3 regions of the Nonomuraea sp. NPDC050451 genome follow, and region 1 is predicted to be linked to each of the others. Evidence: riboswitches for the same ligand, from Rfam matches in the RefSeq annotation. Region 1 holds a riboswitch; each other region holds the start of a gene.
What was found. A riboswitch is a leader RNA that binds a small molecule or an ion and turns the genes downstream of it on or off. The one in region 1 is predicted to bind S-adenosylmethionine.

Region 1 (9,566 bases):
AGGCGGGGTTGGTGGCGCCCAGCAGGCGGAAGCGGAGCCAGTCCGGGTCGTCGGGGCGGTCGCCGCCGACCGGTTTGAAGAAGCCCTTCGGGGTCGAGTCCGCCCCGACCACCAGCGCCACGTCGCACAGGCCCGCGAGGATGCGCGTGCGGGCGATGTCCACGGCCTGGGCGCCGGAGGCGCAGGCCGCGTAGCAGGAGGCGATCCTGGCTCCCGACCAGCCCAGCGCCTGCGCGTAGGAGGCGCCCGCGACGAAGCCCGGGTAGCCGTTCCTGATCGTGTCCGCCCCGACCACGAACTCCACGTCGGTCCACGCCACCCCGGCGTCCTGGAGGGCGGCGCGGGCGGCCGCGACGCCGTACTCCAGGAAGGGCCTGCCCCACTTGCCCCACGGATGCATCCCGACGCCCAGCACCACAATGCTCATGAGACTCGCTCCCACATCCACACCAGCGGCCCGTCGGACAGCGGTCCGGCGGTGAGCTCCAGCTCCATGCCCACTTCCAGCTCGTTCACCGTGAGGCCCTTGACCTGCCCGAGCACCACGATCCCCACCTCGGCGAGCTCGACGGCGGCCAGCGTCACCGGCACGTACGGATCCGCGGCGACATAGGGGGTGGGCGGTGGATAGCAGGCGTTCGTGTACGACCACACCCTGCCGCGGCGGGGGAGGCGGATCGTCTCCATCGAGGTGCCGTCGCAGCGCGGGTTGGGGCAGAGGCCGGTGCGGGGCGGGAAGGTGACGGTGCCGCAGGTCGTGCAGCTGGTGCCCAGGAGGAAGACGCCGTCCTCGTCGATGGCGAACCAGCCCTCGATCGCTAACGTCATGCCGCCAGTATCGCACAAGCGCTTGCTAGGTTGGCGACCCGCCGACGTCCCGTTGCCCGGGTGGGTGCGCGGGTGGCCCACCGACGTCCCTTCGGTCCTTCGGGAGAAGACTCGGAGGAGAAGGGCGGTTGGGGGAGGCGAGGGGCCGGCCGGGAGGGGGCTGGGGTGCGGGTGCCGGGGTTGGGGGCTCGGTCGGCGGGCCTTCGGGTGGGGTCAGGGGCGGCGTTTGCGGTGGCGGACGAGGATGCGGGCCGACATCGCCGCCGCCAGCATCACCATGCCCGCCACCACCGGCCCCCGGGAGGCGGGCGGGGGGCCGTCGCCGAAGTACGGGCCGGGGCGGGCGAGGCCGGCGCCGGGCGGGTCCAGGCGGGCGGCCTCCTGCAGGGCGAGCAGGGCGTTGGCCACCCCGTGCCCGTAGGCGGGGCTGTGGCCGTCCGCCGGCTGCCGCCGGGTGCCGAGCTCGATGGCCGTCCGTACGTGGTAGGGCGACATGCCGGGGTAAGCGGACTTGATCAGGGCCGCGATGCCCGCCACCATGGCCGCCGCCGAGCTGGTGCCGTCGCTCACCACGTACGAGTCGCGCGCGTCGGCCGTGACGATCTCCGTGCCCGGCGCGACCACCGACAGGTAGTCCTGCCGGTTGGAGAACGCGGCCACCCTGAGCTCCCGGTCCACCGCCCCCACGGCGATCACCCCGGGGTAGGCGGCGGGGAAGTTCTTCCTGTTGGCCGTGCCGCCGTCGTTGCCCGACGAGGCCACCAGCACGGCGCCCCGCGCGATGGCGTACTGGATGGCCTCCTCCTCCGAGGGCGAGCCCTCCCACGCGCCGCTGCCGCCGCCCAGCGACATGCTGATCACGTCGGCCCCGTGGTCGACCGCGTACCGGATGCCCTTGGCCAGCGCGTCCCGCCCGCCGGCGCGCTGCTGCTCGCGCAGCGGGTCGCCGTTCTCCAGCGTGACCCGGATGGACAGCACCTCGGCCGCCGGCGCCACCCCGATCACGCCGCCCTTGTGCTCGTCGCCGTGCCCGCGCCCGGCGATCAGGCTGGCCATGGCGGTGCCGTGCCGCCCCCATAGGCCCTTGGCGGTCCCGGTCAGGTCGGGCCCCTGGATCACGGCGCCCTCCAGGTCGGGGTGGCGGCCGTTCACGCCGGTGTCGAGCACGGCGACGATCACGCCCTCGCCCCTGCTCGACCGCCACGCCTCGGGCAACCGCATCGCGGCGAGCTGCCACTGTCCCGCCCGGGCGGCCTCGCCCACGTCGTCGGTGGCGCTCGCCGGGACGGTCCCCACCGCCAGCGCGGTGACGAGGAAGACGACGGCGAGCCTGCTCATCGGGTGAGCGCCCGGTGCAACTCGGTGGCGAGCTGCCGCGCCGTGGCGCGCAGCCGGGGTACGAGGCGGTCGCCCGGCTGGTACGGCCGGCCGTCGGCGTATCCGGCGGCCGTCGCCACCACGTAACGCTGATCGGACCTGAGCACCACCCCGGTGAAGTACTGCCGCTCGCCGAAGCGCTCGGCCGGTCCCCGGGGGAAGGCCACCGGCCGCACGGTCGCGGGCCGTCCCACGCGGTAGTAGTCGCGTCCGGGCGTGTCGAGCACGGCGATGCCCACGGTGGCGACGAACGTCTGCGTGCTGTCGGCGTACGTGGCACGCAGGGCCACGCGGCAGCCGCGCCGGACGGCGGCGGGCTGGAACGCCGTCCGGCAGGGCGCCTCGGGGGCGACCCCGGCCAGCACGTACGTGACCCGCGCCCCCGACGGGCTGACCCCGGGCAGGGTGGCCGGGAAGATCTGCGAGACGGGCCACGCGTGCCAGCGCTCTGACACGGGCGGCTCCGGCGCGGGCCAGATCGCGGACATTATGGAGAGCAGCACGATGGACAGCTGGTACACGTCGACCTCTGGAGGGGAGGGGAGGGACGCCCGCGCGTTGCATTCTGACACGTGACCGCTGACTCATTCCGACGCTTCGGTAAACAGACCGATACGCGGAGTAATTCCGATCTGTGTGTCTTCGTCCTACGAAGTAGGGGATAGTCGGACATGCGCGCCAGGTGGGAGCCCCAGCCGCTGCGCTGCGTCACCGGAGTTGACCGCGATCGCGACCAGCCCCGCCGAGTCCGCGAACGCCACCAGTTCCCCTGGCGGCACCGCCGCGAACGTCTCCCGGTAGGGCAGCGAGAGCTGCCGCCGGCCCAGCCAGACCCCCAGCGTGTCGCCCACCCGCACGCCCAGCGCGTGCAGGTCGCCGGCCGCGATCGAGAGCTGGGTGTTGCCGTAGCGGTCGACCGAGACGAGCTCGCCCTCCACCGAGCCCTCGCGCAGCAGCGAGGTCGGCGCCGGCAGCGTCACCAGCCTGCCGACCGGCACCTCGGGCCCCAGGTCCGACGGGCTCAGCCCGCCGCACAGCCGCCCCGCGACCGGCGAGAAGACGTCGCGCCCGTGGAAGGTCGGGGAGACCGGCCGCAGGAAGTGCTCCTCGTTGCTGATCGCATAGGCGGCCTCGGCGCCGCCGCTGGCGTGCACGGCCCACGACAGCAGCCCGTTGTCAGGACCGATGAACACCCGCCCGCCCGCCTCCACGGCCACCGCGCGCCGCGCGCCGCCCGCACTGGGATCGACCGCGCCGATATGGATGCCCACGGGAAGGTAGGGGATGGTCTGGGCGAGAATCGCCGCGCCGCGCCGTACATCACCCGAGGGGATCAGGTGGCACACGTCGATCACCCGCGCCTCGGGGGCGATTCCGGCGATCACTCCGTGACACGCCGCCACATAGCCGTCCTCGAGTCCATAGTCGGTGAGGAGCGTGATTACTGAGGTCACATTTCGTGACTGTACGTCTCTCAATACGCCGTGAACAGCCGCACTTCGCACATTACGATTGGCCACGGGCCGCGTGCGTGCGGAGTCGTCGCACGCACCTTTCCCGAGGAGGACACCATGGGAGCACCGCTCAGCGGTGACAATGCTGCCCAGGAGACGTCCGGCCAACCCCTCTCAGAACGCGATCTCGAGCTCCTCGCCTTCGAACGCCAATGGTGGCGCTACGCGGGCGCGAAGGAGCAGGCCATCAAGGAGAGCTTCGGGTTCTCCGCCACTCGCTACTACCAGTTGCTCGGTGAGTTGATCGACCGGCCGGAGGCGCTGGAGCACGATCCCATGCTGGTCAAGAGGCTGCGCAGGTTACGGTCCACCCGTCAGCGGGACCGCGCCGCCAGGAGACTCGGCATGCGTCCCTGACGGCTGGGTACGGCAGCCGCGTGAGGAACATCCCTGGAATGAAATCGATCTTGGACGACCCGGCAGGCGCCGTGATCGGGCTCGACTTCGACGGGACCCTGTCGCCGATCGTGCCCGATCCCGCCAAGGCCGTGATCCATCCGAAGGCGCCGAAGGTGCTGGCCGAGCTCGGCGCCCACGTACTGGCGGTGGCCATCGTGACCGGCCGGCCGCCGGCCACCGCGCTGGAGCTCGGGCGGGGCCTGGCCGACGTGCCCCGGCTGGTCGTGCTCGGGCACTACGGCTTCGAGCGCTGGGAGGCCGGGCAGATCTCCGGGCCCCCTCCGCCCCCGGGCGTGCTTCGGGCCGAGGCCGAGCTGCCGCTGCTGCTGGAGTCGCTGGGCCTGCAAGGCGTCACGATCGAGGACAAGGGCCGGGCGGTGGCCGTGCACACCAGGCGCAGCCCCGACCCCGAGGGCGCGCTGGCCAGGCTGCGCGAGCCGCTGGCCGAGCTGGCCGGCAAGCACGGCCTGGTGGTCGAGCCGGGACGCTTCGTGCTGGAGCTGCGGCCGCCGGGCATGGACAAGGGGCAGGCGCTCAGCCTGTTCCTGGCGGAGCGGGCCGCCAGGTCTGTCATGTTCGTGGGCGACGATCTCGGCGACCTGGCCGCGTTCGAGGCCGTACGCCTCTCGGGGCTGCCCGGCGTGACCGTGTGCAGCGGCTCCGCCGAGGTCACCGAGCTGGCCGAACGGGCCGACATCGTGGTGGACGGCCCCGACGGCGTCGTCGCGCTGCTGGAGGAGCTTGTGGCGGCTTTCAGCCGTTCATGACTGAGCTGCAAGTCGTGCTCTCTAGGGTCGAGCGCATGCACAAGCGATACCTCGCCGCCGCGGCCGTGGCCGTGGCCACCCTCCTCGCGGCCTCCCTGCCCGCGCACGCCGCGCCCGCCCAGGCGGTCAAGCTGCGCAAGGGCCTGACCCTCTACATCCCGATCAAGTGGCAGGTCCACCGCATCGGCGACGAGGTCCAGATCGTGACCGGCAAGTGCGGCAAGCCCATGGGCTGGGGGACGCCCGAGTGCGACGCCTTCTACGTGCTCGGCCCCTCGTCCATCAAGCGCGGCGCCGAGGGGTTCGGCCCGTACACCGGCAAGAGGCCCTTCTACACGGCGAGCGACGTGCAGCCGTGCCCGTTCAACGACAAGTGGGGCGAGGTCATCGGCCCGAAGGTCACCAGGGGCCTGCGCCAGGTCGGCGCGGGGCACAAGGCCGCCTACAACGCCTGGAAGTCGGAGTGCGTCAAGTATTCGGGCTCGACCACGAAGGTGCTGCTCCGCTTCACGCAGCGCGAGTGGTACCTGCCGCAGAGCAAGATCCTCATCGTGGACCAGTGGAACACGCCGGGGCTGGCCGACGCGCTCGAGAACGCCGACTGGACCTGATCGCGCTCAGATCTCGGCCAGCGCGTCGAGCTGGGCCGCGAGCCACTTCTGCGGCGGCAGCGCGGTGGCCGCGGCGTGCAGCTTGTCGCGCCGCATGCGGCGCTCGTCCTCCGGCATGACGAGCGCCGCATGCAGCGCGGCGGCCGTGCCGCTGATGTCGTACGGGTTGACCACGAGCGCGTGCGGGCCCAGCTCCGCCGCCGCCCCCGCCTCGCGCGAGAGCACGAGCGCGCACCTCGTGGACAGGATCGGGCCCTCCTTGGCGACCAGGTTCATCCCGTCGCGGATGGGGTTGACCAGCAGCACGTCGGCCATCCGGTACGCGGCCAGCGAACGCGGGTAGTCGTCGTTGACGTTGAGGATCAGGGGGTCCCAGTCCTCGGTGCCGTACTCGTCCTCGATCTCCTGCGCGCAGCGCAGCACCGACGCGGTGTATTCGCGGTATTCGGGCAGATCGTGCCTGCTCGGGTAGGCGAACGCCAGGTGCACCACCTTGCCGTGCCACTCCGGGTGCGCGGCGAGGAACTCGCGGTAGGCCACCAGGCCGCGCACGATGTTCTTCGACAGCTCGGTGCGGTCGATGCGGACGATCAGCCGCCGGTCGCCCACCTGCTCCCTGAGGGCGGTCATGTGCGACTCGACGTCGGGCTCGACGGCGCGCTCCCACAGCGCGTCGCCGTCCACGCCGAGGCTGTGCACGCCGATGCGGGTGGTCCTGCCCTCGTGGGTGACGCTGCGGCCCACGCGGTCGACCTCCGCGCCCAGCAGCGCCTCGCAGCAGTCCATGAACGCCTGCGCCCACCTGTCGGCCAGGAACCCGGCGTGATCGGCGCCCAGGATGCCCTCCAGGACCTCTCCGACCACCTCGTCGGGCAGCAGGGAGAAGTATTCGGGGGGCGCCCACGGGGTGTGGCTGAAGTGGGCGATGCGCAGGTCCGGCCGCTCGGCGCGGAGCATCGCCGGGGTAAGCGTCAGGTGGTAGTCCTGCACCATGACGCGGGCGCCGTGGCCGGCCTCCTCGGCCAGCGCCAGCGCGAACGCGCCGTTGTAGTCGCGGTAGGACTCCCACTCGCGCTCGAACCTCGTGCCGAAGTTCGGCGAGTTGGGGATGTCGTAGAGCAGGTGGTTGACGAACCACAGGGTGGAGTTGGCCACGGCGTTGTAGGCGCGGTGGAAGGTGGCGGGCGGGATGTCGAGCATGCGCAGCGGGCCCGTGTCGTAGCCGGCGTGGTCGATCCGGCCGCCGGGCACCAGGCGCACGGCGCTGCGGTCGCCGTCGGACAGCGCCGCGCACACCCACAGCACGCCGTCCTTCTTGGCCACCTCGGACAGCGCCGAGACCAGGCCGCCGCCACCGCGTTTCATGGTCAGCTCACCGTCGTCGGAGACGGTGAAGGAAACGGGTCCTCTGTTGGAGGCCACCAGGACGCTGTTCATCTACGCTCCCTTCGCCCATAGGATCCCAGCTATGGCGCTAGATGAGCTAACCGAGGAACTCGCCCGCTCGGCCGCAGGAGGAGATCATCGCGCACTTGGCGAGCTCCTGGCGCGGATCGAGCCCGATGTGATGCGACACTGCGCCCGGATCCTCCCCTATCACCAGGATGCCGAGGAAGCCTCGCAGGACACGTTGCTGGCCGTGGCGCGCAACATCGGCCGGTTCGAGGGCCGGGCGCGGTTCAGCACCTGGCTGCACATCGTGACGGCCAACTGCGCGCGCACCACGTACAGGTCGCTCAAACGCCGGGCGGCCGAGCAGAGCTCGGACGAGCTGCCCACGCAGAAGCCCGACGTGGCGCGGGTGAGCGTGATCGCGGGCTCGCGGCTCGACCTGCTCGACGCGATGGAGGCGCTGGAGGCCGACAAGCCCGACCTGGCGCAGGCGCTGGTGCTGCGCGACATCGTCCAGCTCGACTACAACGAGGTGGCCGAACAGCTCGGCATCCCGCTCGGCACCGCCAAGTCGCGCATTCACCAGGCCCGCAAATACGTGCAGGGAGTGCTGGGTGATGATTATCGCTGAGACGCCACGTCTCGCATCTTGAGATGGGTGGCCATTTCGGCCTCATGGGCGGGTAGAGTCCTTTTCAACAACTGAATATTGCTCATCCAGAGGGGTGGAGGGACCGGCCCTGCGAAGCCCCGGCAACCCTCCCGGCTTGAGACTCGCGACCTGGCGAGGCCGACCGGGACAAGGTGCCAATTCCGGTCTGCGGTCAAGGTGGCCGCGGGCGAAGATGAGGGAAGGCCTCGCTTCATGTCGCTCGACTTTGGTCCTGCTGTCGGTCTGTCCTGCCGCGAGTGCGGCACACGTTACCCCCTCGGTCCGAGCTTCGCGTGTCTGGAGTGTTTCGGGCCGCTCGAAGCGGCCTATTCCTTCGGTACGGTGACCCGCGCCGACATCGAGTCGGGTCCCGCCAACATCTGGCGTTACCGGTCGCTGCTCCCGGTCCCGGTTGACGTCGCCAGTAAGCCCAATATGAACCCCGGTTGGACCAAACTGGTCAAGGCCGGAAACCTCGGACGCGCACTCGGTCTCAAGAACCTGTACGTGAAGGACGACTCGGGCAACCCCACCCATTCCTTCAAGGACCGGGTCGTCGCCATCGCCGTCGAGGCGGCGCGTAACTTCGGCTTCCACACCCTTTCCTGCTCCTCCACGGGCAACCTCGCGGGCGCGGTCACCGCGGCGGCGGCGCGCGCCGGGCTCGAGGCGTGCGTGTTCATCCCGGCCAACCTCGAAGCGGCCAAGATCGCCATGGCCCGCGTGTTCGGCGGCAAGCTGATCGGGATCGACGGCACCTATGACGAGGTCAACCGGTTCTGCTCCGAGTTGATCGGCGACCCGCTGGGTGACAAGTGGGGATTCGTCAACGTCAACCTGCGGCCTTACTACGCCGAGGGCTCCAAGACGCTCGCGTACGAGATCGCCGAGCAGCTCGGGTGGCGGTTGCCCGAGCAGATCGTCATCCCCATCGCCTCCGGCTCGCAGCTCACCAAGATCGACAAGGGCTTCCGCGAGCTGGTGCAGCTGGGGCTGGTCGAGGACACGCCGTACAAGATCTTCGGGGCGCAGGCGGCCGGGTGCTCGCCGGTCTCCACCGCGTACAAGGCGGGGCACGACGTCGTGCAGCCGGTCAAGCCCGACACCATCGCCAAGTCGCTGGCCATCGGCAACCCGGCCGACGGGCCGTACGTGCTCGACATCGCCCGGCGCACCGGCGGGGCCGTCGAGGACGTCACGGACGCCGAGATCGTGGCCGCGATCAAGCTCCTGGCCTCGACGGAGGGCGTCTTCGCCGAGACCGCGGGCGGGGTGACCGTGGGCGTGCTGAAGAAGCTCGCCGAGAGCGGGCGGCTCGACCCCGAGGCCGAGACCGTGGTCCTCAACACCGGCGACGGACTCAAGACGCTCGACGCGATCAGCGACGACGCACAGCCCACGGCCGTGATCCGGCCCTCCCTCGACGCGTTCCGCGCGGCTGTCTGACAACCAGGAAAGGCGAGTTAAACCCATGAGCGTTTCGGTGCGGATTCCCACCATTCTGCGCACCTACACCGGTGGCAACGCCGAAGTCAGTGGCGAGGGCGCGACTCTTCGTGACGTCCTCGCCAAGCTCGACTCCGACTACCCGGGGATCGGCGCGAGAATTCTGGATGAATCGGGCAAGATTCGTCGTTTTGTCAACGTTTACGTTGGGGAAGAGGACGTCCGTTTCGCCGACGGGCTCGACACTCCGGCACCAGAGGGCACGCAGATCTCAATCATCCCGGCGGTCGCCGGCGGCTGAGTGCCATAGATCACACTTGTGGAAGGCGCCCCTAGTGGGCGCCTTCTCCTTTTCCAGGCCAAATGAAACGTTGAAGCGCCTTCGTTGCGAAGAAATGCGTCGTTTGCGGATTGACTCTGTTGCCAAACCCCGTGCCACAGGTATGGTCGAGGGCGATCGTCTGGCTGATTTTCCCTTAAGTCCGGCGATTACGGGTCTCGCGGAGGAATGGGCGAGATCTGAAAGCCCAGTAAGAGGAGTCGGAAGTGGCGCAGGGCACCGTCAAGTGGTTCAACGCGG
Region 2 (9,566 bases), on a different contig from region 1:
CGCTATCTGACCAGCCACCGCGCGTTCCTCCGCTACGACCAGGCGTTGGAGCAGGGCTGGCCAATCGCCACCGGCGTCGTGGAGGGAAGTGCCCGCTACCTGATCGGCGACCGTCTGGACATCACCGGAGCACGGTGGGGACTGGCGGGGGCTGAGGCCATCTTGAAGCTCCGTGCCCTGATCGCCAACAACGATCTCGATCAGTACTGGATCTTCCACGTCGAGCGCGAGAACCAGCGTGTCCACCACCGCCGTCACCAGGACGAATACACCCTCAGCGCTTGATCAAACCAGTCACTACGGAGCTACACCCATGCCAGATGGCAACTCCCGCGCAGCTAAGGCCGAGCAGGAACGGATGGACGGCGCCGCGTTCGATGAGGCCGACGAGGACGTTGGCCCCGGAGATGAGGTCGGCAAAGTAGGCCACCATCGAAACCAGACCGATCACGCCAACCGTGACCAGCGTCCGCCCGAGTTTCAGTGAGAGCCCGACGCGTCGGTGCATGCTCCCGAGCGCGATGGCCAGTACGTTGGCGCCGACGAAGCCTGCCAAGGCGCCCAAGGCATGGAAGTCACCGGTACCGTCGTTCATCGCCTCGCCGGATCCGGGAAACAATCCCAGCAGGACGCCGCCGGCGGCCAGCAGCGTCGCGGGCACAAGCGCTGCCCAGCGGTGCCAACCGAGCAGACCGCGCAGCACAGCCACACCGGCCAGAATCATGATCCCGAACAGGAAGAAGCCGGTGTTCATCACCCATGCCAGCGGTGAGTACATGTACTGCCCAAACAGTGTCGAGGGCCCGTGGACTCCGAGATTGCTAATGAAGTGGTACGTGTAGCTGTAGGGCGGATCCGTCCATGCCGCAGCGGCGATGAACTCGGCGAGCAAGAAGATCATCGGCCCCGCGATGAGCAAGGCTCCCGCGGTTCGGCGCTGCCAAGGCTGGCGCGCGTCGGCGACGAGCGCTTCAGGCTTTGCGTCGTTCGCGGGTTCGTTTCGCTCGAGGCTCGAGAGCGGATTGATGTTGCCAGCCATAGTCATGGTCCTTTCCGGTGTCGGCGCTGGGCGCCGGGGTCGGTACGGGTTCGTGCCGAGTCGACGCAGCATGGGGATGCCAGCCACCCAATAGCTTCACTCGCACACTTACTATACCGAGACTACTTTTATCGTCAATATAGTTGGAGTTCGGCACTAGTAGGATCTGGTCATGGTTGACGGAACGGTCGTGGGACGGCGGGAACGCAAGAAGGCAGCAACGCGGGCGGCGATCTTGGACGCGGCAACGGCGCTCTTTCTCGAGCGCGGCTTCGACGGGGTCAGCGTTCGCGAGATCGCCGACAAGGCGGACGTCTCACCCAAGACGGTCTTCACGCATTTCACGCAGAAGGAGGCGCTTGTCTTCAGCGACGAGGACGAACGGCATGAGCGCCTCGTGGCCGCGGTCAGCGGCCGGGCGCCGGGGACTACAATCTCCGACGCACTGAAGGCGCACTACCTCTCCGAGATCGCCGCGATGAGGTCTGGGCCCCAACGCCAGATCCTCACCCTCATGGAAGAGACACCGGCCCTTATCGATTACGCGGAGAAGATGTGGTTCCGCCATGAGGGCGCCCTGGTTGCCGCGATCGCCAAGGAGTTCGGGCTCACGGAGCCGACCGACGAGATCCGCTTCTACGTCCGTTTCGCCCTGCAGATCCAGCTCAGCGCCACCCACGAGGCAAGTCCGGAATCAACCATCGATGCAGGGTTCCGACTTCTCGATGAAGGCTGGGCGCGCTACCACGAGGCCGGAGACCGGAGCGCATCCGGGTGAAGGCTCGCGAGCGGTAGCCTCGCCGAGGCGGACGAAGGCTCCAGTCACGGTGGCTTTGTCGGGGCCGCAACACTGATCCCGAGCGCTGCGGGCTGTTCGTCCTGAACCCGCAGGTGAAGCGCCTCAGGAGTGAAGCGATGTTGCGGAGAGTTTCCGCAGGTGGGCACGGCGAACCGTAGATACGCCGCAACGATCACTTACCTGGTCACGGGTCCGCGCAGGCGAGCGGGTCCCTGAGAACGAGCCACACCCATCGCCGTACCGCCGTGGAGCACTCCGCCCCTGACAACCACCAGTCACCAAGCTCAGTCCAGCCTCCAGAAGGGGAGGGTCCAGACAGTCCACGACTTGATTGTGCCTGGTGAGCGCACATCAACCGCAGATCAGCACTCCGTGACCCACCGACGTTCGGACTCGTTCGAGATCGTTGACGTCAATGCAGGGGATTGGCTCGGTACGGCCTTGTATTGCAGCCTGGTGGGTGGCTTAGGTGGGTGCAAATGCTCGGTCGGGGAGCGTGCCTTGCACAGGCTCGCGTCGCCGGCCGTTCGTCACCTCGGAACCTCGTCGTGTGACGGCACCTGATTGCTGTCTATCGATGCTCGTTCCGCATCGGTAAGACCAGCCGCGGCGAGGATTGCCTGCACCATCGCATTCTTTCCGCGGCCATAGTCGTCGATGTCGGCGGCCGTTGCGCCAACACGCTTCTTCACCGCGGCGTACTGGTCACGAAGCTCCTCGTCGGCGCGCAGGATGTCTCTGACCGCAAGGTGGTTCCGGAGCGACAGCGCCCCGTCAACGATGACGTAGGTATTGGTCCCGGCGAGTCGCGCGGGCTCCTTGAACGCCCATCGCTGAGGGATTCCCAGCTCGCCCAACGGCGAGAAACCCAGGCCGATCAGGACGTCCGTGGCAGCCTCGACATCATGCTCGGCCACCACGATGTCGCAGTCGATGATGGGCTTGGCGGCCAGCCCGGGGACTGACGTGCTACCGACATGTTCGATGGAAATCACCGGCACACTAGCGGCTTCCAATGCCTTGGCGTACTCCTTTCGCAGCGCCTCAAACCGATCGGGCCATGCAGGATCGTAGTCAACAACCGTGATCACGGTTGGAGCCTAAGGGGGCAAGACACATCTCCGCGAGAACTCCCTAACCGCCACCCTCCCCCGCCCCGGGACGACCCGGGCCACGCATTTCCGCGGTCCAGGAGTCAGCCAACCCATTCACCGCACGAGACCACTCGCAAAGACTCAAAGGCCCGCAGAGGATCGGGGATTCGAACCCCGGATGGGCGGAACCCCAAACCGCATTGGGTGCAACTCCTCCGGAAGGAGCTCCAGTTCAGCCCTTGCGGCGGATTGACGGTGTCCGCCTGTGCAGGCATGCTCTTGACTCGGTAGTTCATCCAGAGGATCCGAGGGACCTGGCCCTGTGACGGTCCGGCAACCTCCCCGGCGGGAAATCCGCGGGAAAGGTGCCAATGCCAGGAACGATGAGGGAGAGCTGATGAGCGTACGGCTTGATGTTCCTGTCCTTGCCGGTGATCTGGTGCGGTTGGAGCCGCTGGCGATGCGGCACGCGCCGGATCTCGCGGAGGCGGTCGAGGAGGATCGGTCGTCCTACGATTTCACGCTGGTGCCTCGCGCTCACGAGATTCCGGACTACCTGGCGGCTCAACTCTCCCGCGACGGGCTGACCCCATTCGCACAGGTTCGGCTCCCCGACGGCAAGGCGGTGGGTTGCACCGGCCTGTGGGATCCTCGCAGGTGGCCGGATCGGCCTGGCCTGCGGGCGATCGAGATCGGCTTCACCTGGCTGGCCGCCTCGGCGCAGGGCACAGGGATCAACGCCGAGGCGAAACTGTTGCTGCTGTCGTACGCGTTCGACGCGCTCGGCGTCGCCCGCGTCGACCTGAAGACCGACGCCCGCAACCACCGCTGCCGCCGGGCCTTGAAGCGACTCGGCATTCCCTTTGAGGGCGTGCTGCGTGCTTGGTCCATGTCGTGGGCGCGCGGCGAGGAGGGCAAGGTTCGCGACTCGGCCATGTTCGCAGTGGTCGCCACCGAATGGCCTACCGTCAAACCGGTACTGCAAGCCCGTCTCAGCTCTCGTTCGCCGGCCCTCTGAGAAGCTTCGGCTGGGTGACGGTGGCGATCAGGCGGTGGGCGGAATCGTCCTGGTTGCGGGTGTGGTGAACGCGGTTGAGGTGGTAGGTCCATAGGCGTTGAGGTCAACCGTTGCTGATGACGCGCGCGGAATTTGAGGACGGCTCCGGTCAGACCCCACTGGGCGCCAGTGTTATCCGGCGAACCGGCTCTGCCATGGCGAACATGCCGGGCTCGTCCTCGGTCAGCTAACCACGTTCCACCACATCCGTGACGTTCAGGCTGCCGTGCCGCCCGCCCTGTCCGCCATCGCTACCATGATCAACGATGTTGGCCTGGACGAAAGCGTGCTCGACGAAGGGGCGACAGACCTGACGGACCTGCGGCAGGTGTGGGCACAGATCCCCGACCCTCGTGATAGGCGGGGACGGGTCTCGCATAGTGAGAACCCCTTTCAGCCCTGCCGATCCGGTCCAGCAGCGGGGTAATCCTCGGCACGGCTAGGGCAATTCGGCGAGGATACCGGTCGTTGTGGACCAGATGAGCCCCGCACCGGCGAATATCAGAAGCTGCAGGGCGAGTCGCTTACCCAGGTGCCACTTTGTGGCGGCGGCGCAGCCGATGATTGCTATGGCCGCTGAAACGGGAACGATCGTGGCCGTGGCCCAAAGGAACATCCACAGCGTGGTGTCCTTGAGGCTGTCATCGAGTCCGACCTGCGCGCCCTCGATAAAACCGAAGGTTGCCGCGAGGGTGAGCGCAACGGCGCTGACGACCGCCACGCCGGCGAGGACCACGCGCCATCGGGAGCTTATCGCTTGCGAATCGTGCGGGAAAGTCATGATCATCAGTATGGGACGTCATGGATACCTCTCGCAACGAGCACCAATAGGCCGGGAGCTCAGGAATAGCCGTTCTAGGGGGTCTTGTTGAATGTCATACCGACGCCGGGCCGTACGCGATCAAGAACTCCTCAAGCCGTGGGGACAGCCCTGACGAGCAAAAGGCCCTCTCCCTAATCAAAGTGAAGGCCTTCCATCTGTGGCGGAACTGTAAACCCAAACCGCGTTAGCAGCTCACAGCCACCCTGCTCCAGGCAATGCCATATGGGCGGAACCGCAACCCACGCCAATCGCATCACCGACCCTATCGGCGGGGTGGTGGCCTGGCGCCTGTCAAGTACGACTCCAGTCGACACGCGACCAGCAGTGACACAGCTCACCCCGGAGATCGCTTAACAAGAATTTCTTTGCTCAGCCACTTGGATTTCCGGCATCTCCTTTGGATAAGCTCCGTCGATATCTCCCACCCCGAAGAGCACTTAACTGCCAGACCAAGACGCAGCCACCACTTCACAATTCGGCAGGCTCGTGCTGCTCGGCGGACCGCCAGGATCCGGAAAGTCCACCATTGCGGAGACCTTCGCCTCGACTGCCGAACGACCTACCGTGCACCTGCAGGGTTTTATTCTGCCTTATCTCCCAGCGGCCAAGCACCAGAATGAAGTCGTCCAAACCTCAGGCAGCCGGGATGTCCAAGTGCACGACGCCCGGGCACACATCCAAGTGATCACCACCGAGGGCGCTACACCTACGTAGGGCGCAGGTGCTCGATCGTGATGTGATGCTGCCCGGCCAGCCGCTGGGCGATCAACGAGCGGTGGCAGGCCTCAGGGTCGAGCTCGACACAGAGCAGCGCCGCGGTCCCGCTGCTCGGCAGCGCCGACACGATCGGCGTGAGGTCGGCGCGGTCGAGGATCTCGGTGGTGTAGCGGCGGGTGTACTCGGCGGCGAGCTCGCGGCGCGAGCGCTTGCCGACCCCTTGGCGGTGGTCCTCGGCGTACTGGAGCTGGCGTAACTCGGTGGTCGGGGCGAGCTCACGGTGGTGCTCGTAGGCGATCCCGGCCTGGGCGAGGGCCGCCTGCAGCCGGCGCGAGTTCGCCCAGGCGTACTCGGGTCCGCGCACACCGCGGCGCTGGCGTACGTCAAGCAACAGACGAACGTCCGCGTACCGCAGTCGTTGCAGGAAGGACGCGCCGTCGAAGCCATAGACGCCGATTGTCACCATTCTGAGCACCGGAAATCACCCCACCTGCCTGCTACTCGTGCCGCCTCCGGCAGCCCTGCCGGAGGCGGCGAGGTCACATCACGCGACGGCGGTCCCCTCAAGCTCGACCATCAGGTCGGGGATCGCCAGCCGTGTCACCCCGAGCATCGTGGTGGACGGTGCCACCCCGGCGGCGCTCAACCGCGACGCCAGCACGCCGTAGTGCTCGAAGAGCCGATCGACGTCGGTGGTGTAGACGTTGAGCCGGACGAGGTTCGCGAGGGACATGCCGCCCTCGCCGAGCACGGCCTCCAGATTGTCGAGGCTCAGCGCCAACTGCGCCGCCATGTCACCGGCATGCTGGGGCTTACCTTCGCCGCTCATCGCGGTCTGGCCGGAGCAGTACAAGGTCCGGGTGTGCCCGGAGACGATCTCGCCCTGGTTGTACCCCAGCTCCACCGACCACGTCCACGGGTTGACCGCCGTTCGCTCCATTGCCACATCAGCTCCATTCGGTTCGTCGACGTTACGTACGTCCAGCGGCTCGGTAGCCGTCATCTTTTTGGTCGCGTTGAGGAGCCTCCCAACAAATCACGACATCCTGTGTCGTGTATTTCGATAAAGTTCTCGCATGCGCGCCGACCGGTTGGTCTCGCTGGTGCTGCTGCTGCGCCAGCACGGTCGGCTGTCCGCGGCCGCACTGGCCCGCGAGCTGGAGGTATCCACCCGCACCGTGCTGCGCGACATCGAGGCGCTGTCCGCAGCCGGTGTCCCGGTCTACGCCGAACGCGGCCGGCACGGCGGTTTCGCGTTGTTGCCCGGTTTCCGGACCGAGCTCACCGGACTGAACCCCGACGAGGCCCTTGCCCTGCTGATCGCCGGATCGCGGCGCGGCGCGCAGGCATTCGGCCTCGGCTCGGCACTCGCTTCAGCGATGCTCAAGGTGGTTGACGCGCTACCCGAAAGCTATCGGGACACCGCGGCCGGCGTGGCCGAGCGATTGCTCATCGACCCGGAGACCGACCTGCTCTCGCGTCGGCTGGTCGCTGAGGAGGTGCCTGACGCCATAGCGGCCGAGGTCCTGCGCGCGGTGTTCGCCGGACACAAGCTGCAGATCCACTACGCGGCTGTGAACCAGACCCCGAAGTGGCGCACGGTGGACCCGATCGGCCTGGTCACCATCCGCGACCAGGGCTACTTGCTGGCCACGAGGTCTGGCGCGGACCGCACCTACCGGCTGTCCCGGGTCCTGGCCGCCAAGGAACTCCCCGAACCCGCACAGCGACCAGACCGGGTCGATCTGGACCGGGCCTGGCAGGAACGCAGCACACAGTTTCGGACCGGCGGCGACCAAGTCACCGTGCTGGTACGGGTGAACCCGGCGCGGCGGGAGGACCTGCTGGGCACCGCGCTGGCCGTCCTCGCCGAAGAAGCCGACTCAGACGGCTGGCTACGGCTGGAGGTGACCTTCCAAGATCCGAGACACGCCGAATGGGCGCTGTGGCAGCTCAGCACGAACGCGGAAGCCCTGGCCCCGCAGTGGTTGCGCACCTCCCTGCACAACCGCGCCGCCGCGATCGCCACCCGCTACGCAGTCTCATCCTGAGAGTTGTCGCCTTCTGCGGGCCGCCGCCGACGCGATTCGGACCGCTCCGTACTGGCAGGTGCCAAGCGCCGAACGACGTCCCACGGCTATCCACACGACCTTCTCCCGCGAGCACAATCTGATCGCGTCCGGCGTCCGGAGGCAGCCCTAAGGGTCTTGTGACCAGCCGATATCGACGCAGGCGAGTTTCTGTCGACCAGACTGGACCAGCGTGGGCGATCGGTCACGTCCACCGTCGCCGACCCGCCTGGCTCCCCGATCATCCGCAGGACAGACAACCTGGCCATCGCATTTCTGCAGGCCACGACTCAGCGCGGCCCCGCGAGGCGTTGCGACTACGACGCCCTCGAAGATCAAGATCTGGGGAGAGGGCCTTCCGACCTGCGGAGGATCGGGGACTTTGAACCCCGGATGGGCGGTAAACCCGAACCGCAACCCGTGCGGACGCGCGCACTGCTCCAAGACACCCCGGTACCTGACCGCGCAACCAGCCAATAGCCCGGGCACCGATGAGTTTTGGGCGGCAGTGTCGTCCAAAGCATTAGCGACAGGCCACAGACGCCGCGGCCGCGCGAGCGCTGGGGCCCGGGACACACGTTCCCCCAGCAAACACGGTCCCCAGACGACCCGAGACCACGGAGTTCTGATCATGCGGAAGCTGATAGCGACAGTGTTCAACTACTCCCTCGACGGTCTCCTCGCCGACGAGGGCACCGAGTTCTGGAAGTTCTGCTTCGACCTGCCCGAAAACCGTGAGCCCGAGGACCCGGCGCACCTCGACTTTCTTCGGAGCGCGTACGCGCACCTCATGGGCCGCACCACCTACGAGAGCATCGCCGGGGCCATGACAACCTCCACCGACCATCCGTTCGCCGACATCCTGAACGCCGGGCGCAAGGTCGTCTTCTCCCGAACCCTGAAGACGGCCGACTGGGCCAACACCACCATCGCCGCTGGTGACACGACAGAAGAGATCGACAAGCTCAGGCTGGGCGGCGACGGCCACATCGTGGTCTGGGGCGGTGTCAGCCTCTGGCGGTCGCTCATGCGGCTCGACCTGATCGACGAACTCCAGCTGAGCATGTTCCCCTACGTTGCAGGCGAGGGCACCCGGCTGTTCGACGGCGTCCCCAAGTCCTACCAACTCGACCTGGTCTCCAGCACCGCCTCCAGCAACGGGATCGCATATCTGCAGTACCGGCGACCCCGCTGACCCAGCGACCGGACATGCACAACGAACGGCAGCCACGCAAGCGCCGCCACCTGTCCGAGGAGTCCACGACCCAACTCAAACCAACCAACGACACCGGCGGCATCGCCGCGATCGACAGCGGCAAGTAGACACCGAGGCTCAACCTCAAAGCCCATTACTCCTCGGGGCATTGTCCGCGTTTCCGGTGAGCCAGGGTTCGTTCCTCACCCTGGCTCGTCGATCGCCCCCAAGCACGTACGGTGGCCAGCCATGTAGTGCCGATCGTAGGGCTGCATCTGTGCGGCGGCGCGGCAACCCTGATCGGGGCGTCCGGTTGGTGCGGCGGGGCCGGCGCGCGGCGCCCGGCCCGGTGTCCCGCCGCCGTCCGGGACCGGCCCCAGGCCGCACGCCGGACGGCGGGCGGGCGGAGGGCCGGGGGCCGCACCGCCGCTTGATCCATGCAAGAACAATTCGGCAAAGCGTCCAGCATCAAGGGAGACCAGACATGCAAGCAGTCTCGTGCGACGCTCAGTCGAGTAGGTCTGGGCGTCGGTTCGCGGGGGCTCGCCGTGCAGTCACAAACCGTTCATGGAACTCTTCGGCAAGTACTTCTCGTCGGTAGCGCTGCCGCAGAACGCGGTCGAGATCTCCCGCTCGCTTGACGAGGTCGGCGAGAGAGGCGGTCAATGTCGAATGCCGTCATGCCTTGCTCAACGGCTGCATCCAGGTCGCCGCGTCGAGCGTTCACGATGCCAAGGTCGATGTGGGCATCCGCGACGCGCGTGCCCCAACTG
Region 3 (9,566 bases), on a different contig from region 1:
CACCAAGACCGTCCATTACGGAGAGCTGGCCGAGGCGCTGGTCGAGGTCGTGGAGGGCGAGCCGGTCGCGTTGATAGAGACGCTCGCGCAGCGGCTGGCCGACGTGTGCCTGGCCAGCGAGCTGGTGCGTAAGGTCGAGGTGAGCGTGCACAAACCGGCGGCGCCCATCCCGCTGCCGTTCGACGACGTGGTCGTGACCATAGAGCGGAGCCGCGTATGAAAGTCGTCCTCGCTCTCGGCAGCAACCTGGGGCCCCGGTTCCAGACGTTGCAAGGCGCCGTGGACACCCTGTTCGACGCCCCGGGGCTGGAGTTCATCCAGGCGTCGCCGGTCTACGAGACCGACCCTGTGGGCGGTCCACCGGGACAGAAGCCGTATCTCAACGCGATCGTGATCGCAGAGACCACCCTGCAGCCGCGCACGCTCCTGGAGCGGGCACAGAGCGTGGAGAACGCCTTCGGGCGGGTACGCGCCGAGCGCTGGGGGCCGCGCACGCTCGACGTCGACCTGATCGTGGTCGGCGACACGGTCTGCGAGGAGCCGGAACTGACGCTGCCGCACCCGCTCGCTCACGAGCGCGCGTTCGTGCTGGTGCCGTGGTCGAAGGCCGATCCCGACGCGGTGGTGCCCGGGCGTGGCCGGGTGGTGGAGCTGCTGGCGGAGCTCGACCAGCAGGGGGTACGCCTGCGCGACGACCTGAAGCTGCAGAGGCCCGATTGAAGCCCACCCATCCGGGCCGCCTGGTCGGCATCATCGCTGTCGTCGCGCTGATCACGTGGGCGGCGGTCAGGCCCTTCTACTCGGATCTGCCCCTGATGCCGTGGACGGCGATCCCGACCGTGCTGCTGCTGGCCATCGGCGAGGGTTACAGCGCCTGGGTGACCAAGGCCAGGATCGCCAGGAAAGCCGGCACCAAGCCGGTGGAGCCGCTGTCGGTGGCCCGGCTGGCCGCGCTGGCCAAGGCGTCGGCGTACGCCGGGGCGGTGTTCGGCGGGCTGTTCGCCGGGTTCGGGCTCTACACGGTGCAGATCCTGGACCGGGAGACGCCGAGGGCGGAGTTCTTCGTCGCGGCCGGATCGTTCGCGTCCTGCGTGGCGCTGATCTGCGCCGCCCTCTACCTGGAGAACGCCTGCCGGATCCCCAAGGATTCCGATGAGCAGAAACCCGACTAAGAGGAACGTCTGCCGTGCTTATGGCCGCCACTTCGTGGCGGCGGCTCGGTCGCTGGGGAGCCGCCGCCTTCCCTCGTCGCTCTGGTCGCTGCGCTCCCGGCGCTCCTCAGTCCAGGCGACGGCGCTCCCTCGCAAAGAGGTAGATGACCGGGGCGGTGCAGACCAGCGGGCCGATGATGGCGATCGGGCGTTCCAGCCACCATTTCAGGTCCGGCGGGATCTCGGTGCCCAGGGTGCCGAAGAGCCACCACGACAGGCCCAGCGCGATGGCCATCCCGGTCGTGTGGAAGAGGAAGAGCGGCAGCGAGTACCGATTGATGAACTCGTTCACCCGCCGCCAGCGCGGACGCTCCAGCACGCGCTCCATCGACGGCCGCAGCACCTCCACCAGCCCGACCTGGAACAGCAGCAGGGCGACGATCACGAACGTGGGCGGCGCCATGTTCGACCACTTGTCGCCCGGCACGCCCACCATCGAGCCCGGGTAGATGCCCGAGTAGACCAGGCCGAACAGGGCGAACAGCCCCGTCCAGAGCACCGCGACGTCATAGCGCCTGGGCAGGATGACGATCCGGTCGTAGAAGAACCCGGCCTGGTGGGCGAGCCCCCAGACGATGATCATGTTGAGCCAGCCGACCCCGTCGACCCCGTACCGGAAGCGCACCACGTCCACCACCAGCGACGCGCCGCCGAGCCAGATCAGCGTCAGCACGTCATAGCGGCGGTGCAGCCAGAGCGCCACGGGCAGCAGCGCGATCAGAACGAGGTAGACGCCCAGGAACCACAGCGGGCTGAGCACCAGCAGCACCACCCGCCACATCCAGTCGACCTGGAACGTGAACGTCACGACCGCCCCGATGGCGATCCACACGCCGGACAGGAACAGGGCGGGTAAAGCCAGCGCGCGGATGCGCCGCCAGACGAACGAGCCGATGCCGACGCCGCGTGCCTTGGCCCGCTCCCAGGACAGCAGGTGCACGTGGCCGCCGACGTAGAAGAACAGTGGCAGCACCTGGAGCAGCCAGGTCAGGATCCACAGCCCCGAGGTGAAGCCCAGCGGGCTGGTGGGCTCGGGGCCGCTCGGCTTCCACTGCAGGATGGTGAACGCCCAGTGCCAGACGACCACGACGCACAGGCTCAGGGCGCGGAGCCAGTCGACGTACTTGTCGCGCTCGACTTTCACTTGTCGATGTCACCCACGACGAAGAACATCGAGCCGAGGATGGCCACCATGTCGGCGACCAGGTGGCCGGGCAGCATCTCCCGCAGCACCTGGACGTTGCTGTACGAGGCCGAGCGCAGCTTGAGCCGCCACGGGGTCTTGTCTCCCTTGGAGACCAGGTAGTAGCCGTTGATGCCGAGGGGGTTCTCGGTCCACGCGTACGTGTGACCCTCCGGCACCTTGAGCACCTTCGGCAGGCGCTGGTTGATCGGCCCGGGAGGCAGCGAGCGCAGCCGTTCGACGCAGGCGTCGGCCAGGTCGAGCGAGATCTTGAGCTGGTCGAACAGCACCTGGAACCGGGAGTGGCAGTCGCCGGCTTGTCGCGTGACGACCTTCACGGGCAGCTCGGGGTAGGCGAGGTACGGGTCGTCGCGGCGCAGGTCGAAGTCCACCCCGGAGGCCCTGGCGATGGGGCCGCTGACGCCGTACTGCGTGATCTGCTCGCGGGAGAGCACGCCGACGCCCTTGGTGCGGGCGATGAAGATCTCGTTGTGCAGGATGAGGTTCTCGATGTCGGGCACGCGGCGGCGGGTCTCCGCGACGGCCTCCGACACCCGGTCGAGCCAGCCGAGCGGCAGGTCCTCCTTGAGGCCCCCGACCCGGTTGAACATGTAGTGCATGCGGCCGCCGGAGATCTCCTCCATGACCGCCTGGATGCGCTCGCGCTCGTTGAACGAGTAGAACAGCGGCGTGATCGCGCCGAGCTCCAGGGGATAGGAGCCGAGGAACATCAGGTGGTTGAGCACCCGGTTGAGCTCGGCCAGCAACGTGCGCGCCCACACGGCCCGGACCGGGGGCTCCATGCCGAGCAGGCGTTCGGCGGCGAGCACCACGCCCAGCTCGTTGGCGAACCCCGACAGCCAGTCGTGCCGGTTGGCCAGCATGATGATCTGACGGTAGTCGCGGACCTCGAACAGCTTCTCCGCGCCCCTGTGCATGTAGCCGATGATCGGCTCGGCGGCGGTGATGCGTTCGCCGTCGAGCGTCAGCCTGAGCCGGAGCACCCCGTGGGTCGACGGATGCTGCGGGCCGATGTTGAGGATCATGTCCTCGGTGGCCAGCTCTTTCGCACCCGCGCCGATCCCGACCACACGTTCCGTCATATGGCAATGCTGCCACCGCGCCGGTTGCCGATCCAGGGCGGGGCCGGGTCAAGGAATGGTACGGAAACGCATCCCTAACTCGGACACGGGGAGGAATACCAGGAACGGGGGGAGATAACACCATGAAGAGAGTTGTGTTTGATGTCGCGGTGCTGATCGCACGGTTGGTGACCGGCGTGATCTTCGTGGCGCACGGCGCGCAGAAGTGGCAAGGCGGCCTTGGCGCCACGGGGCAGGCGTTCAAGGGCATGGGGATCCCGATGCCGGAGCTCGCCGCCGCGTTCGCGACCGTCATCGAGACCGTCGGCGGCCTTTTCCTCATCCTGGGCCTGCTGGTACGCCTTGTAGGGCTCCTGCTGCTGGTCAACATGCTGGGCGCCATCGCGTACGTGCACGCGGGGCACGGGGTGCTGTCCAGCGCCGGTGGCTGGGAGCTGCCCGGCGCGCTCGGGGCGCTGGCCCTGCTGTTCCTCGCGCTCGGGGGCGGCCGGATCGGGATCGACGGGATCTTCGCCGCGATGTTCGGCCGCCGCAAGGCACGCCGGGCCGCCGAGGAGGAAGGCGCCACGCAGCCGCAGCGTCCGGAGCCGTCGAACGTCACGACCAGGACCGCCGGCCCCGCGACGCCCGGGCCGACCGCCGAGGCGCCTCGGGTGCCCAGGCAGCCGACCGAGCACCGGGCCGGCGTGGTCAACGACGACGACATGAGGGACATCGACGCCCTGGTCTCCGACGAGCCGCCGCCGCACCGCAAGCCGCCGAACCGCTCCGACGCCGTCTAGCGGTTCACGAGGTCCCGCAGGGCCTCGACCAGCCGGTCCACGTGCTCCTGCGTGGTGCCGATGCCGATGGAGGCCCGCACCGCGGAGGCGGTCCCGTCCTCACACCCACCGTCGGTCTCTCCAAGAAGATGCCGGACGAACGGGTGCGCGCAGAACTTGCCGTCGCGCACGCCGATGCCGTACTCGCTGGACAGCACCTCGGCCACCTCGCGGGCCGAGTAGCCGTCCACGGTGAACGACACGATGCCGACGCGCGGGTGGTCATCCCCCCACAGCGACAGCTCCCGTACGCCCTCGATCGAGGCCAGCCCCGAGCGCAGGCGCGCGATCAGCCGCTCCTCCTCCCGCACCAGCGCGGTCCAGCCGGTGGCCGTGAGCGCGTCGCAGGCGGCGGCCAGGGCGATGGCGCCCAGCACGTTCGGGGTGCCCGCCTCGTGCCGCGGCTCCGGGTCGTCGTGCCACTCGGTGCCGTCGCCCACGGCGCGCACCGCGCCGCCGCCCTTCAGGTACGGCTCGCCCTCCGCGAGCCAGTCCCGCCGCCCGACCAACACCCCTGCGCCGAACGGCGCGTACAGCTTGTGCCCGGAGAAGGCCACGTAGTCCAGGTCGAGCGCGGTCAGGTTGAGCCGCCGGTGCGGTACGAGCTGGGCGGCGTCCACCAGGATGCGGGCGCCGTGCCGGTGCGCGACGTGGGCCAGCGCGGCGATGGGCCAGAGCTCTCCGGTGACGTTGGAGGCGGCGGTGACCACGAGCAGCTTGGGCCCCTCGATGCCGGCCAGGGCCTCGTCGGCGGCGCGGACGGCCTCGCCGGGGAAGGCGGGCGGCGCCAGCCGTACGGACTTCTGCCAGGGGAGGAGGGAGGCGTGGTGCTCGGTGTCGAAGACCACGGTGGTCGTGCCGGCGGGCAGGCAGCGGGCCAGGAGGTTCGTGGCGTCGGTGGTGTTGCGGGTGAAGATCACGGCGTCGTCCGGGCGGGCCCCGACGAACGCCCGGACCGTGTGGCGGGCCTGCTCGTAGCGGGCGGTGGTGAGCTGCGAGGCGTAGCCCGCGCCCCGGTGGACGCTGGAGTAGGCCGGGAGCGCGGCGCTGACGGCGGCGCTGACCGGCTCGAGACAGGGGGCGCTGGCGGCGTAGTCGAGGTTGGCGTAGCCGACGAGCCTGCCGCCCTTGACCGGCACCTCGAGATCGGCCCCGAGCACGGCGGGGATCGGCCTGCTCGTGGCGGCCGGAACCGCCTCGGCGGCGCGAGCGGGGACGGAGCTGAAGATCGTCAACGTGGACACGGCACATCTCCCTCAGGGTCATCGGACCCCTGGAAGCAGCCATGGAGCCCGCGCTTGCCCGCCACACCTCGTGGCGGACCAGGTCTTCACCCGGGGCACCCCGCCGCGGACGCGAGGGTTGCCGGCCAGCTAGCCGGGGCTTGTCGCTGGCACTCATGACCTACGGCGCAGACTATAACCCAATCCCCGCCACCGATCGCAAGTCGGTGAACTTATTCGCCCCCTGACTCGTTGCTACCGGAAATCCCGCCCACGTGTCATGGAGGTGCGCAGATGTTCGACTGGGTGACCGACCCTCAAATCTGGATCGGTTTCTTCACCCTGGTCGCCCTGGAGATCGTGCTGGGGATCGACAACATCATCTTCATCTCCATCCTGGCCGGGAAACTACCTCCCGAACAACGGGACAGAGCCCGGGTGCTGGGGCTGGGCGCGGCCCTGATCACCCGGCTGCTCCTGCTGCTCGGCCTGTCGTGGGTGGTGCAGCTCACCGAGCCGCTGTTCGCCGTCTTCGGTCACGAAATATCGGGACGCGACCTGATCCTTTTGCTCGGCGGCCTGTTCCTGCTGGGCAAGAGCGTCACCGAGATCGGCCACAGCATGGACGGCCCCGTGGGCAAGGACGGCAAGAAGGCCGCGGCCGCCTCCTTCGCCGCGGTGATCGTCCAGATCATGGTGCTGGACATCGTGTTCTCGCTCGACTCCGTCATCACCGCCGTCGGCATGGTCGACGAGCTCGGCGTGATGATCGCGGCGGTCGTGGTGGCGGTGCTGGTGATGCTGTTCGCCTCGGGGCCGATCAGCAGGTTCGTGGACCGGCACCCGAGCATCAAGATGCTGGCGCTGGCGTTCCTGGTGCTGATCGGCGTGGTGCTCATCGCCGAGGGCTTCGGCCAGCACATCCCCAAGGGCTACATCTACTTCGCGATGGCGTTCTCGCTCGTCGTCGAGCTGCTGAACATCCGGATGCGGAGCAAGCGACCGGCGCCACAGGAGGATGCCACTCCATAAGATGAAATAGTGCGATTTGACCCTTGGGATCCGGATTTCGTGGCTCACCCGTACCGGGTGTACGACGAGCTGAGGCGCGAGGCGCCGGTCAGTTACTTCGAGCCGACGAACCAGTGGCTGATCTCACGTCATGCAGACGTGAACGCCCTGCTCAGAGACCGCCGCCTGGGGCGGTCCTACCTCCATGTGGCAACCCACGAGGAGTTCGGCAGGCCGCCGGAGCCGGAGTTCCAGGAGCCGTTCTGGCGGGTGATCAGGGCGGGCATGCTCGACGTGGAGCCGCCGGTGCACACCAGGCTGCGCCGGCTGGTCTCCAAGGCGTTCACGCCGCGCATGGTCGAGTCCCTGCGTCCCCGGGTGCGCGCCATCGCCGAGGGCCTGGTGGACGCGTTCGTGGAGAAGGGCGGCGGCGACCTCCTCGCCGAGGTCGCCGAGCCGCTCCCGGTGACGGTGATCGCGGAGATGCTCGGCATCCCCCACGCCGACCGCCACCTGCTGCGCCCATGGTCGGCGGAGATCTGCGGCATGTACGAGCTCAACCCGAGCCTCGAGGACCAGCACACGGCGGTACGGGCGGCGTCGGAGTTCGCCGACTACCTCAAGGCCCTGGCCGCGGAGCGCCGCCGGGCTCCCGGCGACGACCTGGTCAGCGCGCTGGCGCAGATCGACGAGCTGACCGAGGACGAGCTGGTCGGCACCTGCGTGCTGCTGCTCAACGCCGGCCACGAGGCCACCGTGAACGTGACGGGCAACGGCTGGTGGGCCCTGTTCCGCAACCCCTCCGAACTGGCGCGGCTGCGCGAGGACCGCTCGCTGCTGCCCACGGCCGTCGAGGAGGTGATGCGCTGGGACACGCCGCTGCAGATGTTCGAGCGCTGGGTGCTGGAGGACATCGAGGTGCACGGCGTGGAGATCCCGCGCGGGTCGGAGGTGGCGCTGCTGTTCGGCTCGGCCAACCGCGACCCGGCGGTGTTCGAGGACCCCGACCGGCTCGACGTGGGGCGGGTCGACAATCCGCACATCTCGTTCGGGGCCGGGATCCACTTCTGCCTGGGCGCGCCGCTGGCCCGCATCGAGCTCATGGAGTCGTACGGCGCGCTCCTGGACCGGGCGGCCAAGCTCGAACTGCGGGAGGAGCCGAGCTGGAAGCCCGGCTACATCATCAGAGGGCTGCGGTCGCTGGAGGTCACCGCCGCTGGCTGAGCCAGCCGAACCCGCCGAGCCCCGCCGGGTCGATCAGCTCACCCTCCTCCGACGCCCTGGCCAGCGCCCGGATGTAAGCACGCGGTTCGGTGCGGGCCAGGTCGATCGGGGGCCGGGTGCCGGTGATCCCCAAAGCCCTCAGCGCGTCGCGCTGTGTGGACAAGGCTGTGGATATCGCGCCGGCCTGGCGCCCGGCCTCGGCACACGCGTCAAGCGCGACATGAGCCGTGATATCGCAGGTCCCATCGGGGATCGGGGCAACGACCGCACCGTCGCGGTAACCGGTCAACGTGCCACAGAGGGGCCGGTTATCCACAGGGTGTGCATAATCCGCGGCAATCGCTCGGCCCTTTGTGAGGCGTCCCACAACAGAGGCCCACGCCTCGTCGCGGGGGCGGCCGATCTCCGCGCGCGAGCCCACCCGGGTCAGCGGCCACCACCGGTCGAGCCAGGCGCGGTCGTCCGGTGGCAGCGGCTCGCCGAGGCGCTCCTCGCCGGTGCGGACGTTCACCATGATGAGGCGCGGCCCGTCGGCGGTCTGCTCCGCCACGTCGAGCGGCACGTTGTCGAGCCACTCGTTGGCGACGGCCAGGCCCGTGATGCCGGTGGGCACGCTCCGCCGCCAGGCGATCCGCTCGGGCAGGCCCTCCGGCCTGGGGGAGAGGTCGACGGCGGTGACGCGGAGCCGGTCGCGCAGCGCGGGCTCGGCGGCCTCCAGCACCTGGGCGACCAACGTGCCCTCGCCTGCGCCGATGTCGACCAGGTCGAGCACGTCAGGACCGCCGAGCTCGGTGTCCACCTCCGACAGCAGCGCCAGCACCGCGTCGGCGAACGCCGGGGAGGCGCTGACCGAGGTCCGGAAGTGGCCTGAAGGGCGTTCGCGAAGGTAGAAGCCCTCCTCGCCGTACAGCGCACGCTCCATCGCGGCGCGCCAGGTGAGCCACATGTCCAGGACTATCTCATGACTTTCGTGTGACACGCATCGTCATCATTTGGCTACTCATTGTCGCCGACTTGCGGTACGTTTACCTAATGTCATCGAGCAGTCGCGTTGCGTCATCCCTCGTTTGGTGCGACCGGCCGCTCCCGAGCAAGCACCAGCGGCCCCGGGCCGCCAAACTGAGAGGAGCCCTCGTGCTGAAGAAGGTCATGGTCGTCACAGGAGCCGTCGCCATGCTGTCGCTCGCGGCCCCGGCGCACGCCGACACGACCAGCGGCAACGGCAGCGTGCTCGGCGGCAACCAGCTGCACCTTCCCATCGCGATCCCGATCAACGTCTGTGGCAACGCCGTGGCCGTCATCGGCGCCGCGTTCGCCGGCTGCAAGGGTGGCGCCAACGCCTACGTGCCGAGCCACCACTGAAAGAAGAAAGAGCCCGGGCCGGCATTCGTCCGGCCCGGGCTCCAACTCCGGCTGGTCGGTCGGCGAGCGGCCAGCCGGTCGCACCTCCAAAGAGGTCCCATCCTGCGGGCGTCGGGTCCTGGATGAAGGGACTCGGCGCCCGCTGCCATGCGATGAAACCCCTCTCCTCATCTCTTCCGACAGGGGGTGCACGTTTTGTATGCCCTTGTCGCATTTGTCGTTAACTCAACGGGCGGCAAAACCGCGGTCACGGAGGAGCCCCCGGGCGAGTCGCGGGACCTGCCCTACAGTCCGCAGCCCTGAGAGGCCGTTACGCTGGTCGGCAGTGCCACAACAGAAGCCTGCTCGTCGGACCGGAGCCCTGCTCGTCGTGCCTGGTTGAGGCCAGGGCGGCAGTCCGCCCGTCAGGCTTCTCATCAGCAGGTCGA

Region 2: it holds a riboswitch for S-adenosylmethionine, as region 1 does, so the genes downstream of both, ACIBI9_RS46035 (GNAT family N-acetyltransferase) here and thrC (threonine synthase) in region 1, are expected to answer to the same signal.
Region 3: it holds a riboswitch for S-adenosylmethionine, as region 1 does, so the genes downstream of both, ACIBI9_RS24580 (aminotransferase class V-fold PLP-dependent enzyme) here and thrC (threonine synthase) in region 1, are expected to answer to the same signal.

What each region holds. Positions count from the first base shown of each region.
Region 1 covers NZ_JBITHZ010000067.1:749-10,314, reverse strand. The annotation lists gene ACIBI9_RS65300 (lipid-transfer protein) at 1-427, opposite strand, end outside; gene ACIBI9_RS65295 (Zn-ribbon domain-containing OB-fold protein) at 424-828, opposite strand; gene ACIBI9_RS65290 (S8 family serine peptidase) at 1,042-2,166, opposite strand; gene ACIBI9_RS65285 (hypothetical protein) at 2,163-2,777, opposite strand; gene ACIBI9_RS65280 (S-adenosyl-l-methionine hydroxide adenosyltransferase family protein) at 2,853-3,659, opposite strand; gene ACIBI9_RS65275 (DUF3263 domain-containing protein) at 3,777-4,076, shown strand; gene otsB (trehalose-phosphatase) at 4,115-4,885, shown strand; gene ACIBI9_RS65265 (hypothetical protein) at 4,921-5,496, shown strand; gene ACIBI9_RS65260 (trehalose-6-phosphate synthase) at 5,503-6,933, opposite strand; gene ACIBI9_RS65255 (RNA polymerase sigma factor) at 6,965-7,519, shown strand; SAM riboswitch class I at 7,599-7,740, shown strand; gene thrC (threonine synthase) at 7,754-8,986, shown strand; gene ACIBI9_RS65245 (MoaD/ThiS family protein) at 9,012-9,287, shown strand; gene ACIBI9_RS65240 (cold-shock protein) at 9,533-9,566, shown strand, end outside.
Region 2 covers NZ_JBITHZ010000024.1:177,666-187,231, forward strand. The annotation lists partial or broken gene ACIBI9_RS46015 (ISKra4 family transposase) at 1-285, shown strand, start outside; gene ACIBI9_RS46020 (DUF998 domain-containing protein) at 275-1,039, opposite strand; gene ACIBI9_RS46025 (TetR/AcrR family transcriptional regulator) at 1,212-1,817, shown strand; gene ACIBI9_RS46030 (GrpB family protein) at 2,369-2,929, opposite strand; SAM riboswitch class I at 3,222-3,322, shown strand; gene ACIBI9_RS46035 (GNAT family N-acetyltransferase) at 3,330-3,950, shown strand; gene ACIBI9_RS46040 (hypothetical protein) at 4,429-4,770, opposite strand; gene ACIBI9_RS46045 (AAA family ATPase) at 5,299-5,526, shown strand; gene ACIBI9_RS46050 (DUF488 family protein) at 5,519-5,995, opposite strand; gene ACIBI9_RS46055 (RidA family protein) at 6,074-6,469, opposite strand; gene ACIBI9_RS46060 (helix-turn-helix transcriptional regulator) at 6,606-7,580, shown strand; gene ACIBI9_RS46065 (dihydrofolate reductase family protein) at 8,230-8,793, shown strand.
Region 3 covers NZ_JBITHZ010000007.1:329,945-339,510, reverse strand. The annotation lists gene folB (dihydroneopterin aldolase) at 1-220, shown strand, start outside; gene folK (2-amino-4-hydroxy-6-hydroxymethyldihydropteridine diphosphokinase) at 217-720, shown strand; gene ACIBI9_RS24600 (DUF3180 domain-containing protein) at 717-1,172, shown strand; gene ACIBI9_RS24595 (acyltransferase) at 1,279-2,355, opposite strand; gene ACIBI9_RS24590 (NADH-quinone oxidoreductase subunit D) at 2,352-3,497, opposite strand; gene ACIBI9_RS24585 (DoxX family protein) at 3,620-4,279, shown strand; gene ACIBI9_RS24580 (aminotransferase class V-fold PLP-dependent enzyme) at 4,276-5,562, opposite strand; SAM riboswitch class IV at 5,608-5,723, opposite strand; gene ACIBI9_RS24575 (TerC family protein) at 5,836-6,573, shown strand; gene ACIBI9_RS24570 (cytochrome P450) at 6,583-7,776, shown strand; gene ACIBI9_RS24565 (SAM-dependent methyltransferase) at 7,760-8,722, opposite strand; gene ACIBI9_RS24560 (chaplin family protein) at 8,911-9,138, shown strand.